DNA from 2 places in the Lactobacillus xylocopicola genome. Region 1 is predicted to be linked to the other one. Evidence: riboswitches for the same ligand, from Rfam matches in the RefSeq annotation. Region 1 holds a riboswitch; the other holds the start of a gene.
What was found. Region 1 has a riboswitch for FMN ahead of R8389_RS03835 (ECF transporter S component). Riboswitches for the same ligand answer to the same signal wherever they lie in the genome.

Region 1 (7,217 bases):
TAGGTTGGAAGACCTACGTGTCCAGACTGTAAGTCATTTGAACATAATTTACAGAAACATGATTTGTCTTCGTTTAAAAATAATATTTATTATCTAAATATAGAAAAATATCCTTTCTCAAAGAGTGGATGGAAACTTTTTCAAAGAGATAATAATATTAAAGGCGTCCCAGCCTTTATATCATATAAACGTGGTAAATACTTTTCTTCGTCTTCTTGGACGACCAGCAAGGGTTATAGTCCTGAAACTGCAATTTATTGGTTAAAAAAGCAGGAAAGCAACAAATGAAAAACAAAGTAATACGGGCTATTTTGATTTTTGTAGGTCCAATATATATGTTTTTTGATAGGAACGATTTAAATTTAGATTTACATAGTAGCAATTATTGCCTTTTTTCTATCAATAATATCAACTGCATGGTTTGTTATAAAGGAAGATACTGTGATTAAGCAAATAGCTACTGATTTGTTGTATTGCTTAATTTTACAAGGTCCGGCTATTGGTTTTGAAACCACGTATTTGCTGAATGTGGATAAACACCCAAAATATCCATTATTAATACTCTTTATTATTTTATTAAATCTGTTTTTTGTAATTCTATTTGATTGTTTAATACGACATGCTGATTTTCGGAATATGAGAAATAAGTAGAATTATTTTTTATAATATATTGTGTTTCGGGGGAAAACAACACTTTTGATTAATAAATCATAGAAGGCAAATCTCAACTTTAGAGGTTTGCCTTCTATTAGTTTGTAATCATCTATGGACCGCTTTATCAACACGAATGTAATTTAGCATTTTTTGCAATTCAGGTCGTTTGGTGGTTGCAGTCTGTTATGTACCAATGTAATCAATTGACCTGTATCAATTTATTCGGGTAAAATGTTATACTTGATGATGAAACGATTTGTAATAGGAGAATGGAATATGCTGGGCCAGATTTTAACGGGGAAAATAATTGATCAAAATCAGGATGCCTTTTATGTTCAAGTAGATGGCATTACTTATGAGTTAAAGCGTAAGGAGATTACGCAGGAAGAAGAATTGCACTTGGGTGACCAAGTAGAGGGCTTCTTGTATGATGACAAGCAGCATAACCGTGAGATGACCCAGTTTTTGCCTTTTGCGCAGGCGGATCAGTATGGCTGGAGTAAGGTGACCGAAGTCAAGTCTGACCTCGGAGTCTTTGTTGATATTGGTTTGCCTGATAAGGATGTTGTTGTCTCGGTTGATGACCTGCCCTTCGATAAGAGTCACTGGCCACGCAAGGACGACCAACTCTTGGTTCACCTTGAAACTGACCAAAAGGACCGGATATGGGCAAAATTAGCTGATGAAAATATTTTTGAGCAATTGTCAGCCCACTTCCCAAATGATCTAAAAAATCAGGATGTGTTTGCCACTGTCTATTCCAGCCGTGAGGTGGGGGCTTTTGTCATTACTGGTGACTACTATCTAGGTTTTGTTCATAGTTCGCAAATGGTTGCTCCACTACGGGTCGGCGAGCAATTCAAGGGTCGCGTAATTGGCGTCAGTCAGTATGGCCGGTTGAATCTGAGCAGCCTGCCCCGAGCTTTTGAAGAAATTGACGATGATGCGCAGATGATTTTGATGAGTTTGCGGCGGAAAAGCAACAAGTCGCTACCTTTTTATGACAAGTCTGATGCAGCGGAAATCAAATCTTACTTTGGCATTTCTAAATCGGCCTTTAAGCGCGCTTTGGGACACTTACTCAAAGCAAGGTATATTACCGAGGATAAGGAAGGTGGGACTATCTCATTAGTTAATGATCCTGAAGCTGGTAAAAATGAATGATTTGGTCGAAACCGTTGAAGATTATTTGCGTTATAGTCAACTTGAGCGTGGCTTGAGCAATAATACGATCGCGGCTTATCGGCAAGACTTAAATACGTTTTTGGCTTTTTTGAAAAGAGAGCGGTTGACGACTTGGCCAACTAAAGCGGTTGATATCGATGCTTTTCTGGCCGGCCTGAGTGATCAAAATAAGGCTACTAGTTCAATTAGTCGCATGATTTCAAGCTTGCGGAAGTTTTACCAGTGGCTGGTTAGGCAGAACATGCAGAAGCTAAATCCCATGCTCGAAATTGATTCACCCAAGAAGGATCATCGCTTACCGGTGGCTTTGAGCGAGGAAGAAGTAACTAGGCTGCTAGATCAACCGGAGATTTCGCAGAAGCTGGGGCTACGTGATCGAGCGCTGCTTGAAACCCTTTATGCAACTGGTATTCGGGTGAGCGAACTAATTAACCTTGAGTTTAACGATCTGCATGAGGACTTACGCCTAGTCAAGGTTTTCGGTAAAGGTTCAAAGGAGCGCTTAATCCCGATTAGTGATGTGGCGCTTTCTTGGATTAAACAGTACCAAGTTCTAGTTCGTGACCCTTTACTACTGAAAGTGGGTCAAAACAATGATCATATTTTTCTTAATAACCGGGGTGGGTCCTTAACTAGGCAAGCGGTCTGGCAGATTATCAAACGTTATTGCGTCCAGGCTGGCATTAACAAAAACGTGACGCCCCATACTTTGCGCCATACCTTTGCAACCCACTTGCTTGAAAATGGGGCAGATCTGCGGGTGGTTCAAGAAATTTTGGGACACTCCGATATTAGTACTACGCAAATTTATACTAACTTGTCGCAAAAGCATATTTTAGAAGTATATGCTAAGACACATCCGCGAACTTAGGTGATGAAATGCTGATTGAATGTAAAAATGATCAGGAGAAAGTAGCGATGGGTTTGCTATCTTACCTTCCTGATTTCAAAAACCTAGATAACTTAAAGGATGAAATTCAGCTTAATAAAAATAGCCCTGAATTTCGCCTTTATCTCTATCGGGCTGAAAATCCGAACTTTATTGGAGTAATCGGGACACAGAATGATGAACACTTTGTGGTTATTCGCTACCTATCACTTGCACCCGACTACCGGCAGCCCAAGTATGAGGCTAAAGCAGTGTGTGAATTGGCGGGCAGCAATCCCCAGAAAAAGGTTACCGCTGTGCCTGAATATGTTTACTTGACTAAATATTTACCTAAAACCAAGAATCATGACTAGTAACTTAACTTTAGAATTACCAAATTTCGAGGGTCCACTTGACCTGCTCTTGCACCTAATCAAGTCGCAAAAAATCGATATCTATGACATTCCCATTGCGCAGATCACCAGTCAGTATTTGGCCTACTTGCACGAGATGCAGCGGCTTAATTTGACCATCGCAGGTGAATATTTTGTTATGTCGTCAATGCTGCTTCGCATTAAGTCGCAGTCCCTCTTGCCTCAAAATGATTTTGTCGATGAGGATGAACCCGAGGTCGACCCCCGGGAAGAATTGGTGCAGCAACTGATTCAATATTCAGTTTTTAAAAAGGTGTCGACCTACTTAAAAAAGCGTAATGACGAGGTTCCAATCACTGCTGCTAAAGAGGAAAGTGTGCCACTAACCAAGCAGGTAAATCCGCTTCCACCTGGTCAAATTACTTCAGCTGAACTTGCTCGCACTCTGGTAGTGGTACTGCAAAGACTAAAAATTCGGCAACCTGATGCGGTATCAGTCGGGATTAGCGAGGCCTCAATTACCGAGATGATTGAGTTTTTGCATGAACAACTGGCCCGGCAGCAAAAAGTCAGCTTTTTTGCTTGTACTAGCCAGATAAAAAGCCTGTCCGATATAATAGGATTGTTTTTAGCATTGCTTGAACTTTGCAAAAAACAGGAGATTAGAGTTGAACAGTCACGTACTTTTGGTGATCTGGAATTAGAAAGAATTGATAGTGATGGTAAGTAAAATGGCGCAACTAGAGGCACTCTTGTACGTGGCAGGGGACTCTGGAATTGCCAGTGCGGATTTAGGTGAATTGCTGCAAGTTGAGCATGCAGCCTTGCGGGAATTAGCTAAGCAGTTGACGGCTAAATTAGCGCAAAATCAGGACTCCGGCTTGCAGCTACAGCACATTAACCACAGTTATAAGTTGACAACTCGTCCGGAAGTGGGTGAAGTGGTGGGTAGTTTTTTCCAAAAAGATATGACTAAGACTTTAAGTCAGTCAGCTTTGGAAATTCTGGCCATCATTGCCTATAAGCAGCCAATCACGCGTGTTGAAATTGATGCCATTCGCGGGGTCAATTCAGCCGGTGCACTGCAGACGCTGGTCTGGCGTGGTCTAGTTAAGGCCGAAGGCAAAAAGGATGCCCCTGGTCATCCTAATTTATATGTAACCAGTGACTACTTTTTACAGTATTTTGGTTATCAAAGTCTAGCAGATTTGCCGTTAATTGAGGATTTTGAAGAGGGTAATATCAGTGCTGAGGGTGAGCTTGACCTATTTGCTGCCAAGGGCCAGGCTGATAAAAATTTGGCAGGAGCGCAAAAGGGAGAACAGTAATGGTTTTACAAAGGTTGCAAAAAGTAATTGCTGAAGCTGGTGTGGCTTCGCGGCGGAAGGCAGAAAAGTTAATTGTAGAAGGGCGTGTCATGGTTGATGGCAAGCCTGTTACCGAGTTAGGAAGCAAGGTTGAAACTGTCAGCAACATTACCGTTGACGGCGAACCAATTGAGCGAGAAAGTCACCATACCTATATCTTTTACAAGCCGCGGGGGGTGGTATCAACTGCTAGTGATGACAAGGGCCGGAAAACGGTAGTTGACTACTTTGAGGATTTACCTTACCGCTTGTATCCAATTGGCCGCCTCGACTACGATACCTCAGGCCTCTTACTAATGACTAATGATGGTGAACTGGCGAACTTGTTAATGCATCCGCGCAATAAGGTGGCCAAGGTATATGTGGCGAAGATCAGTGGACAATTAACACCAGAAGAAATAAATCGCTTGACGCGTGGGATTGAGCTTGATCACCGCAAAACTGCACCTGCGAAGGTCAAAGTTTTGCGCACCGACCACAAGAAAAAAAGTCAGATCGTGCAGTTGACGATTCATGAAGGGCACTATCACCAGGTGAAAAAGATGTTTAAGGCAGTAAAGCACCCGGTTGAAAAATTAGCCCGTGAAAAGTATTCTTTTTTAACCCTTGATTCGCTTGTTTCTGGCAAGTACCGGGAACTATCTCATGCTGAGGTTGACAGATTAAAACATGTGGACTAGTATGGGTTTATAATTAAATATTTAAGTTTGTTGTCTTCATGGCAGGGTGCAAATCCCGACCGGTGGTGTAAGTCCACGACCCACGCAAGTGGTGGAATCTATTTTGAGATACCGATAGTTAGAGTCTAGATGAAAGAAGACAGGCTAAACTAAAATAAGCTTATTAAAGCTTACTTTGTAATAGGTCTGTTGCTGGAAGCAACAGACCTATTAACTTTAGGAGGTAAGTTTTGAAGAAAAAAAATGCCAGTAATTTGGCTAATATTATTGCTTATGCGTTGATTGGAACGATTTCTTTTATCCTGATGGAAATTGCTTTTCCGCTGCCCGTGGCTAGTTTTTTAAAGTTTGACTTTTCAGATGTATTAGTCACCATTGGGACATTTTTATTTGGGGCTGGACCTGGCATCTTTATTGCGCTCATTAGGATGCTGATTCACCTAATTTACAAGGGTTTTGCTTTGCCGAGTATTGTGGGTCAATTAGCTGCACTTCTGGCATCCTTATCCTTTGCGCTACCGTTTTATTATAGTACCAAGGGGATCGATGCTGACGAAAAGAGTGCAGTTAAACGTCACTTAAGACCAATTTTGGGTGTTTTACTAGGAATCATTGCCATGACAGCAGTTCTTGCAACTTTCAACGCTTTTATTTTGACACCAATCTATGCGGTGACAACGGTAGCCAATCTACCAGCGATCAACGGTTATGCTGGCTTACTCTCCTTTACCGAAAAGGTGTATTTGGGGCAACTCCTTCATATCCCTTCAATGAGTGCCTACATATTCGGTATCATTGTGCCATTCAACCTGCTCAAGGGGGCAATTAACGGGATAGTTGTTTACCTGCTCTTTGAGACTGTCTTACGCAATCTTAAGCCCTTTGTTCGTAAGTATTTCAAGTTAAAAAACTAAGCTTAAGAATCGGTCAGTAATTTGACCGATTTTTTTATCCAATTTAAAAGGTAAATATGCTAAAATTAAGCAAGTCGAGTGAAGGAGGTTTTTAGATGAAGCAGAAACGAACAGGTCCTTATAAACATTACCAGCGTCCCGTTGAGCCTAGAACAGTGATTCATCGAACGGTGTCGAGGACTTGGTTTATCCTGCTGACCCTGATTACAGTTGTCCTGGTCGCGTTAGTGTTTGTGGTACACCAGTTAGCTTCAAGCGGACGGGTAAACAATCAGGCAGGTGAATTTCGCTCTAGTCGCCAAAGTAGCCAGCCTAAGAAGACGCAGCGCACGAAGACCCACAGCCAACCCAAGCATAAAGTACAGCCTGAGCCTGAGTCAAAGGCTAAAAAGCCCAATAAGGCAAAAGTTAAACAGGCCACGTCTGAACCTAAGGAATATTTGGTTAAAAGTGGTGATTCTTTAACTAGTATTGCAAGTAGATTCAACGTCACTGTTGACGACTTAGCCCAACTCAACCAGCTTGGTCCAGATAGACAGATTAGAGCCGGGCAAACACTTAAAGTAAGATAATTGATAGAAAGGGGAGGGACTTTGACGTCCCTTTTTGATTGGAATGCAGGTAGCAATTGATGGTCCAGCCTCAGCTGGAAAAAGCACAGTCGCAAAATTAATTGCGCAAAAATTAGGTTTTACTTATATTGATACTGGCGCAATGTACCGGGCCTGTACGTTTCTGGCGCGTAGCCACGGACTCGATTATGGAGATGAAGCGGGAATTTTAGCCCTAGTAGAACAGACGGGGATCGAGCTTAGAAATATTGCCGGTCAACAGCATGTCTTGGTTGGTACAAGGGATATTTCTCATGAAATTCGTAAACCCGAAATTTCTGCCAAGGTCTCACAAGTTGCCGCCCTTAGTGGTGTGCGTCAAAAGATGGTAAGTTTGCAACGGCAGATGGCCGGAAAAGTAGATGTAGTAATGGATGGTCGGGATATTGGCACAACGGTATTACCGGATGCGCAAGTAAAAATTTTTTTGGTGGCTTCGGCTCGTTCGCGTGCCCAGAGACGGATGTTGGACTTAGAGGAGCAGGGCATTAAGACGACTAAAACTGTAGCTGAAATTGAAGCGGATATTGCCGCTCGTGATTATAAGGATTCGCACCGGGCAAT
Region 2 (7,217 bases), 510 kb from region 1:
AGAAACACCTTGAGCGGCAATGTTGCTACCACCAACCACCAAGGGGTTAACAATAAACTGCCCAATAATAGCCAGGACCATTCCGATAATCCCTGCAGAGAAATTTTGGTAAATCATTTCAAAGCCAGTTCTTATCTTGTCTGAAAATAGCCGGTCAAATTGCTTCATGCACCAGCCCCCAAAAGGTCCCATAATCATGGCACCGAGAAACATAGGTACATCGGCTCCGACAATTACACCTGTCGTTGCAATAGCACCGACAACGGCACCACGCTCCTCATATACCATGCGACCACCGACATAACCTATCAGTAGAGGTAGCAAATAATGGAGCATGGGATTAATTAATTTAGCAATTTGCGCATTAGGTAACCAACCTCCCGGCACCAAAAACAGTGCTGTTACCAGTCCCCAGGCAATGATTGCCGCAATATTAGGCATAATCATCCCGGAGAGAGCAGTACCAAAACGTTGAATCTTAGTTTTAATTGAACTTTTTTGTTTGACTGTCGTTTGCCCAACAGCCTGACTATCTTGTGTCATTTCTATCTCCTCCTATCAAACTTCGTTCATATTTTTATTTTATGGGTATTAGTATGCGCTTACAACATAATCTAGTTGCCTTTTTGGCAAACCATAACTGCCAAAATGAATTTGCAAAACTTTTGACAGCAAAAAATCAATAATAAATAAAAATGACACTAGACGATATATTGTCTAGTGTCATTTTTTGCAAGTGTTGTAATTAAGAGATTTTCAAAAAATTTGAAATGAATATAGGATATATTATTTTTTCGCTAATTATTTTATTTATCCTCCCTCTAAAAATAACTACCTTCCATTCACCACATCCCCGATTCCGCACTCAAGTGACTTCTCATAGTCCAAACCATGAATGCAGACTAATGGAATGTTGACACCGCGCTGACCCATTACCAGACCCGCAGCGGCTGCCAGCAGATCACACAGGGTCTCAGACGTATGTGTATGCTCGTTGACCCGCAAACCACTAAGTCCGCTAAGGCCAATTGCGACCTGAGTTGCACCCTTTTTATCAACACGGCCATCACTATCCGTAATAATGACACTCGTCCTGATGCCCAATTCAGCAAAAATTGCAGCACGAATTTCCCGTGCCGATCGATCACAATCCTGCGGCAAAGTAATTACGGTATCACCCTGACCCTTGTCGACCCCGCCACTGGTTAGAAACAGGCCACTGGACAGCCATGCACCAAGATAATTATCAGCTATTTCAAGGCTGTTGCCAGTTGGATCACCTGTTTGATCAATAACCACTTGGATTAATCGGGCATCTTTACGCGGAATTTGAGCATGAATTTTCTGTGCTAGCACAGACGGTCTTACCTGACCCAGCTCAATTACATTGCCTTCGGCAATCGAACATAGCTTAGAAGCAACACAAAGGACATCCCCTTCTGCAATTGTAAAGTTCTCTTTTTTTATCGTTTCTACCAGTATTTTGGGTAAATAACCTGGTTCAGAAATCTGGGGAACGCCATGCAAGCCGTTAATTTCAATCATTTCTTTACTCCCATTTGCTTTACCAAAAAAATTACTCTATCAAGCAAATTATAAAAGTTAACTAATCATTTTACTAGCTCATTTTCACCCCAACAAAATAACCAAAAACAGGACATTCCTCTTTAAAGAAATGTCCTGTTTTGTATGCCGGTACCAATGGCGTAGCACCAGCACGATGCACTCATTTATTCTTATAGTTGGTCAATTTGCTCTTCGATACTCAGAACCTCTAAGACATCGGTGGCGCACTCTGCACCCTTGTTGCCTGACTTGCCACCGGCCCGGTCCGTTGCCTGGGCCACCGTGTCAGTCATAAGCACCCCAAACATCACAGGAACTGGACCATTGGCAGACGCCTCAGCGATTTGTGCCGTGGCCCCCTCACACACATAGGTAAAGTGGGCGGTCTCTCCGCGGATTACCGCACCCAGCGCGATGACCCCGTCGACCTTACCACTGTTGGCCAGGCAGTTAGCAGCACGAGCCACTTCAAAGGCCCCCGGTACATGAACGACCACAATGTTTTCATCTTGTACACCCGACTTCTGCAATTGGGCGATTGCCCCAGTTAGTAAACGGTCGGTTACAACACCGTTAAACTGGGCACAGACGATGCCGATGCGCTTGTCCTGACCAACAGTAATATTACCCGTAATTTCCTTCATTTTAGTCCACCTCATTCAAAATATGATTCATTTCATGCTTCTTAGTTGTCAAGTACCGTTTATTTTCTGCCGTTAGGCCCACTTCAACTGGCAGACGCTTGACGACCTTGATGCCGTAGCCTTCCAGCTGGTCAACCTTGTCCGGATTGTTAGTCATTAGTTCAATTTCGCTTATGCCTTTTTGGCGCAAGATTTCCGCCGCAATGTTATAGCGGCGCGCATCCACCGGTAGACCTAGATGCTGGTTAGCCTCGACCGTGTTCATTCCTTCATCCTGCAGTTGGTAGGCGCGCAACTTGTTTTCCAAGCCAATGCCGCGGCCCTCTTGGCGCAGGTACAGAACAGCCCCCGACCCATTAGCTTCTATCTTAGTCAAAGCTTCAGCCAGCTGGGCACCACAATCGCAGCGTTTAGAGCTAAAAACATCACCCGTCAGACATTCACTGTGCAGGCGGAGCAACAGTGGTTCACCCGGCTTGACCTTCCCCTTGCTGATAAGCAGGGTTGGTTCTTTATCCGGATGCTTTTTGTCGCGGAAGCCCTCAAGCATGAAGTGTCCGTACTTGGTTGGAAAATCAACTTGGGCAAAAGCCTCGATGTCCAGGTCCTTGTTCTCCTGACCCTTGCGGTATTCAATCAATTCCTCAATCGTCAGGTAGGGAATTCCTAGCCCTTCGGCCAAGGCTTTTAAGTCCTTGCGCCGCGCCATCGTGCCATCTTTTTTGATGCATTCGCAAATAAAGCCAACCGGTGCAACACCGGCCAGGCGGGCCAAATCTAGTGAGGCCTCGGTGTGACCGGTCCGCTCCAAAACGCCGCCCTCCTTTGCGACCAAGGGAAAGACGTGACCAGGATGGTAAAAGTCATCCCACTTGCTACTCGGGTCGGCCAGCTTCTTAATCGTCTTGGCTCGGTCAAAGGCTGAAATGCCGGTAGTCGTTTCTGTCGCATCCACACTCAGGGTAAAGGCGGTACCAAAGGTGTCGTTTGATCCCGTTTCAATCGGCGCTAGCTGCATGCGATCGGCATAGTCCTTGCTCATCGGTACGCAGAGCAGGCCGCGCGCCTTAGAAATCATCATGTTGACTGTCTCCGGCGTCACCTTTTCAGCCAGGCCAATCATGTCACCTTCAGACTCACGTTGGGGTGAATCCGCTACGATTATCAGACCGCCTGCCCGCATGTGGTCTAAAATTTTGGTCATTTTTTCGTTTAATTGATCGCTCATTATCTTTTCTCCGTTAAAACTCTTTTTTTCCACGCCTGAATCTGCTTGACTGCATAGCGGCCAAGCATGTCGACTTCGATGTTAACTAAATCACCTAAACCATAATGGGCCAGCGTTGTGTTGGCAACTGTAAAGGGAATTAGGCTGACACCAAATGCGTCTTGCTGGGCCATTGTGACCGTCAAGCTGATACCGTCGATTGCAATTGACCCCTTTTCAACAATATAGGGATCATACTTATGGGGCACCCGAAAGCCCAGTTCAACCGCATTTTCATTCTCCACCCGGTCAATTAATTCCGCTGTAGTATCAACGTGTCCAGCAACAATATGACCGTCCAGTTTGCTGTCTAATGCAAGTGACGGTTCTAAATTAACTAGGCTGCCGCGAGCCAACCTACCCAGGTTAGTTCGCCTCATTGTCTCCGGCATTACGTCAACCGTGAAGTCACTTTCTCGCCAATCAGTTACCGTTAAGCAAATACCGTTGACGGCAATGCTGGCCCCAAGCGGCAAGCTACTTTCAACTAGCTTGGGAGCGCTAACACCTAAGCGCGCATGCTGGTCAGTAACGTCTAAACGCGTAATTCTACCTGTTGTCTGAATAATTCCTGTAAACATTTATTCTCTCCTTGCGCGAAGGCGCACGTCTGGACCCAAAGTTTGGACATCACATACTTGGTAATGCACCTTCTGTGATGCTTCCTGGCCCATTGCTACGGGCAGTGCTGACCCACCAAGCAGTGTCGGTGCAATGTAAGCAACCACCTCATCAGCCAAGGCGGCTGCAATAAACTGGGCCTGCACATTGCTACCACCCTCTACCAGTAACGACTGCAGGTTGTGATCGGTCAACAATTGCACAATTTTCGCTGGCGTCCATTTTTCAGCGGTAAAACAGCGCACGTTTTCTTCGTGCCGTTCCGTTAGTTCGGTTTGACTCAATAGCCAGATAGGGCCAGGCGTCTTGAATATTTTTTTAGTCAAATCAAGTCGGTTGGCATCACGTGTTAACACAATCCTGATTGGCAGTTGCGGCAGGGGCCTAATCCTGACCGTCAGCAGCGGATCGTCCACGCGCACCGTGTTTGCACCTACCAAGATAGCCTGATTACGCAGGCGCAACTGCTGCACGTCATCTTGTGCCGCCTCACCCGTCAACATTGTGCGCTTGTTCCCAGCCTCATTGAGCTTGCCGTCAAGCGACATTGCATATTTCATGGTGACCAGTGGCCGTTGCTGACGGTAAAAGAAGTTATACGCCTCATTCAAGTACTCCGTGCCACCGATTACTTCCGTTTCCACGTTATGTTCATTGAGATATTTAATTCCCTTACCGCCTACAACTTCGTGGGGATCAACCTGACCTATAATGACCCGCTTGATGCCGGCTGCAGCCACCTTCTTACAGCAAGGCGGCTGCTTGCCGTAGTGGCTGCACGGCTCCAACGTAACATAGAGCGTTGCGCCACGCGCTTCTTCAAACTTCGTCAAATGCAACAGCGCATTAACTTCCGCGTGTTCACGCCCGTACTGGTGGTGGTAGCCGGTGGCCAGCACCTGACCGTCTTTGACAATCACGGCTCCCACCAAGGGGTTGGTCCAGGTCATGCCTTGCGCCTTCACTGCTTCTTTGACAGCCATCCGCATATAATCTTTATCTTGCAATTTTTTCACTTCCTAAGCATAGAAAAACCCCGTTGAAGTTAATCAACGGGGCGCTTTTTTATTAACTAAATATGATTTCAGCTCAGTCTGCTCTAGCGCGAGTCAAATATTAGTTGTTATTTGTTCTTCTCCCATCCAGACTTTAACTGTCGGTACTAGACTTGCACTAGTTCCACCGCTTAACGCGGGTCACGGACTTCAACGCACTCGTTGTCACCGTCGGTAGGGAATTGCACCCTGCCCCGAAGAAACCGTATTCAATTAAATCAAGAATAGTCCTGATTTACTTAATCGTCAATACTTAAAGGAGGAAATTATTCAATAATAGTCGTATGGGTAGGAAACTCAATTTATCAAAGTTTCATCAAGATATCCCATACTACAACCATTAAAATGTCAGAAAAATTTGTACTAATTGTGAAATTGGCTAGTAAGCAAAAAAAGGAAGACTATTAATTCAGTCTTCCCTTTTGCTATACGGGTTAAAATTCACAAACAATTATTTATTGCCAAATTGAGCCTTGTGGCTCTAAGTATTAAACCTACTTCGCTTAAACTGCATTATGTTAAGTTCGATTGGTCTATTCGTTTCACCAAGAAACTTCAAAAATATGATTACGTGTTGTTACATCATCTGAATTTCTATGATAAGAAACAGTTAGGTAAAGATTATTTTCACTAATTACTTGAACGCTTTCTAGTTCAGTGTAATATCCTGGTGTATCTAACGCGTTTTCATTATTTAGTGCTATCTGATCTCAAGCTTCCTTTTTAATTTTTCCCCAAGGGATCTTATAAATATTTCGTTCAGATTCGCCTGATTTTTGACTAGAAATATAGATATTGTTTCGATCATCTAAGTCATACCCTTGGATTGAGCCAATACCAGAATATCTATTTGTAATATTAGGAATAGCAAAGTAACCTAAACAAGAAATATTACCAATATTAACATCGGAATTTCCAGCCTGATTTAATTCACGATTAATAGTAGCTAAATTGTACAAGAAGAAATAACCATTCCCTGTAGTATCAATAGTTGCTAATAAAAATTTGGTGTAATCAGGTGAGACAGCAGCTTCTGATCGGAATAAATCTTTACCAGTGAAAGTTTCTTCCGTAAAGTTCCCAGAAGCATCAATCTTTTTCCCAATACCTGCACGATTCAAGTAAGAAAGACGTGGCAGATTGATATTAGTTGTATGTGTCGTTTTATCTGGAATTTGTACTCGAGCTATTTGTGAAGCCCAGAAGCGTTTTTCATTATCTGCAGTTGATTTTTTCCCCTTAGTACCAACAAACCAAGAATTTTTTTGTCCAGCATATTCAAAGGTTTGAGTATGACCACCAGCAATACCAGTTAATGTTAAAACGGTGTTCTTATTGAAGTTCATGTCGCTTTGCAAGGAGGCTTTAAATACATAAGTTCCTCCCTTATATAACTGTAAAGCATAGCAATTACTTTTAGTTACGTTACCTTTTTGGACAACTCTTTGATAAAGTCCGTTATTATGTTCATCTAGTGTATACATTAAGCTAACTGAAGCATTTGATTTTGTATTCATTTTGATTTCCTTTCAAATAAAAATAATTTTTAAAACAAGTTAATTTAATCTCGAGATCATAAACATTTTATGACACAGGTTCCATAAAGTCAAACAAATGTTCGGAAAAATATAAAAATAAAACAGAAGACTTTTCTTCTGTTTTATTGCCTAACATAAATCTATTTTCTATTTTTGGTATAAAAGCCAGGGGTTGTATTGATGTACGGCGTGGTTCCGTCTAATATGTTATCAATTTCATCTTGCTCTTTTGTTTTGTTAATGACATCATTTTGTGCCTGATCTAATAGAAAGACAACTTTTTTTACTGCAGAAATGCTTGCTGTAGTAGACTTAATCGTATCTTTAGCAAACTGTAAAATATATTTATAATGGTAATTACGGTTAGTAGCTGCTTCTAGCATTTTAGTAGGAATGTTTTTGGCTTGACTAATTAATTTTTGTAATTCCTCCTTATCTGCTGAAGTAGCGGTTTTTGCTTCAATTTGTGCTTGCTCGGGCGTATTATCTGGCTTTAGGAATGAACCAGATACATACTTAGTGTTGT

Region 2: linked by a shared signal. The riboswitch ahead of ribD (bifunctional diaminohydroxyphosphoribosylaminopyrimidine deaminase/5-amino-6-(5-phosphoribosylamino)uracil reductase RibD) and the one ahead of R8389_RS03835 (ECF transporter S component) in region 1 are both predicted to bind FMN.

What each region holds. Positions count from the first base shown of each region.
Region 1 covers NZ_AP026803.1:744,818-752,034, forward strand. Annotated here, with positions in the region: gene R8389_RS07905 (DUF6568 family protein) at 64-288, shown strand; gene R8389_RS03805 (CvfB family protein) at 931-1,818, shown strand; gene xerD (site-specific tyrosine recombinase XerD) at 1,811-2,710, shown strand; gene R8389_RS03815 (reductase) at 2,719-3,081, shown strand; gene R8389_RS03820 (segregation and condensation protein A) at 3,074-3,811, shown strand; gene scpB (SMC-Scp complex subunit ScpB) at 3,801-4,409, shown strand; gene R8389_RS03830 (pseudouridine synthase) at 4,409-5,128, shown strand; FMN riboswitch at 5,157-5,273, shown strand; gene R8389_RS03835 (ECF transporter S component) at 5,359-6,042, shown strand; gene R8389_RS03840 (LysM peptidoglycan-binding domain-containing protein) at 6,138-6,614, shown strand; gene cmk ((d)CMP kinase) at 6,658-7,217, shown strand, end outside.
Region 2 covers NZ_AP026803.1:229,867-237,083, reverse strand. Annotated here, with positions in the region: gene R8389_RS01195 (PTS mannitol transporter subunit IIBC) at 1-543, opposite strand, end outside; gene R8389_RS01190 (coenzyme F420-0:L-glutamate ligase) at 832-1,545, opposite strand; gene ribH (6,7-dimethyl-8-ribityllumazine synthase) at 1,737-2,210, opposite strand; gene ribA (GTP cyclohydrolase II) at 2,212-3,438, opposite strand; gene R8389_RS01175 (riboflavin synthase) at 3,438-4,058, opposite strand; gene ribD (bifunctional diaminohydroxyphosphoribosylaminopyrimidine deaminase/5-amino-6-(5-phosphoribosylamino)uracil reductase RibD) at 4,059-5,114, opposite strand; FMN riboswitch at 5,225-5,359, opposite strand; gene R8389_RS01165 (helveticin J family class III bacteriocin) at 5,864-6,670, opposite strand; gene R8389_RS01160 (SLAP domain-containing protein) at 6,832-7,217, opposite strand, start outside.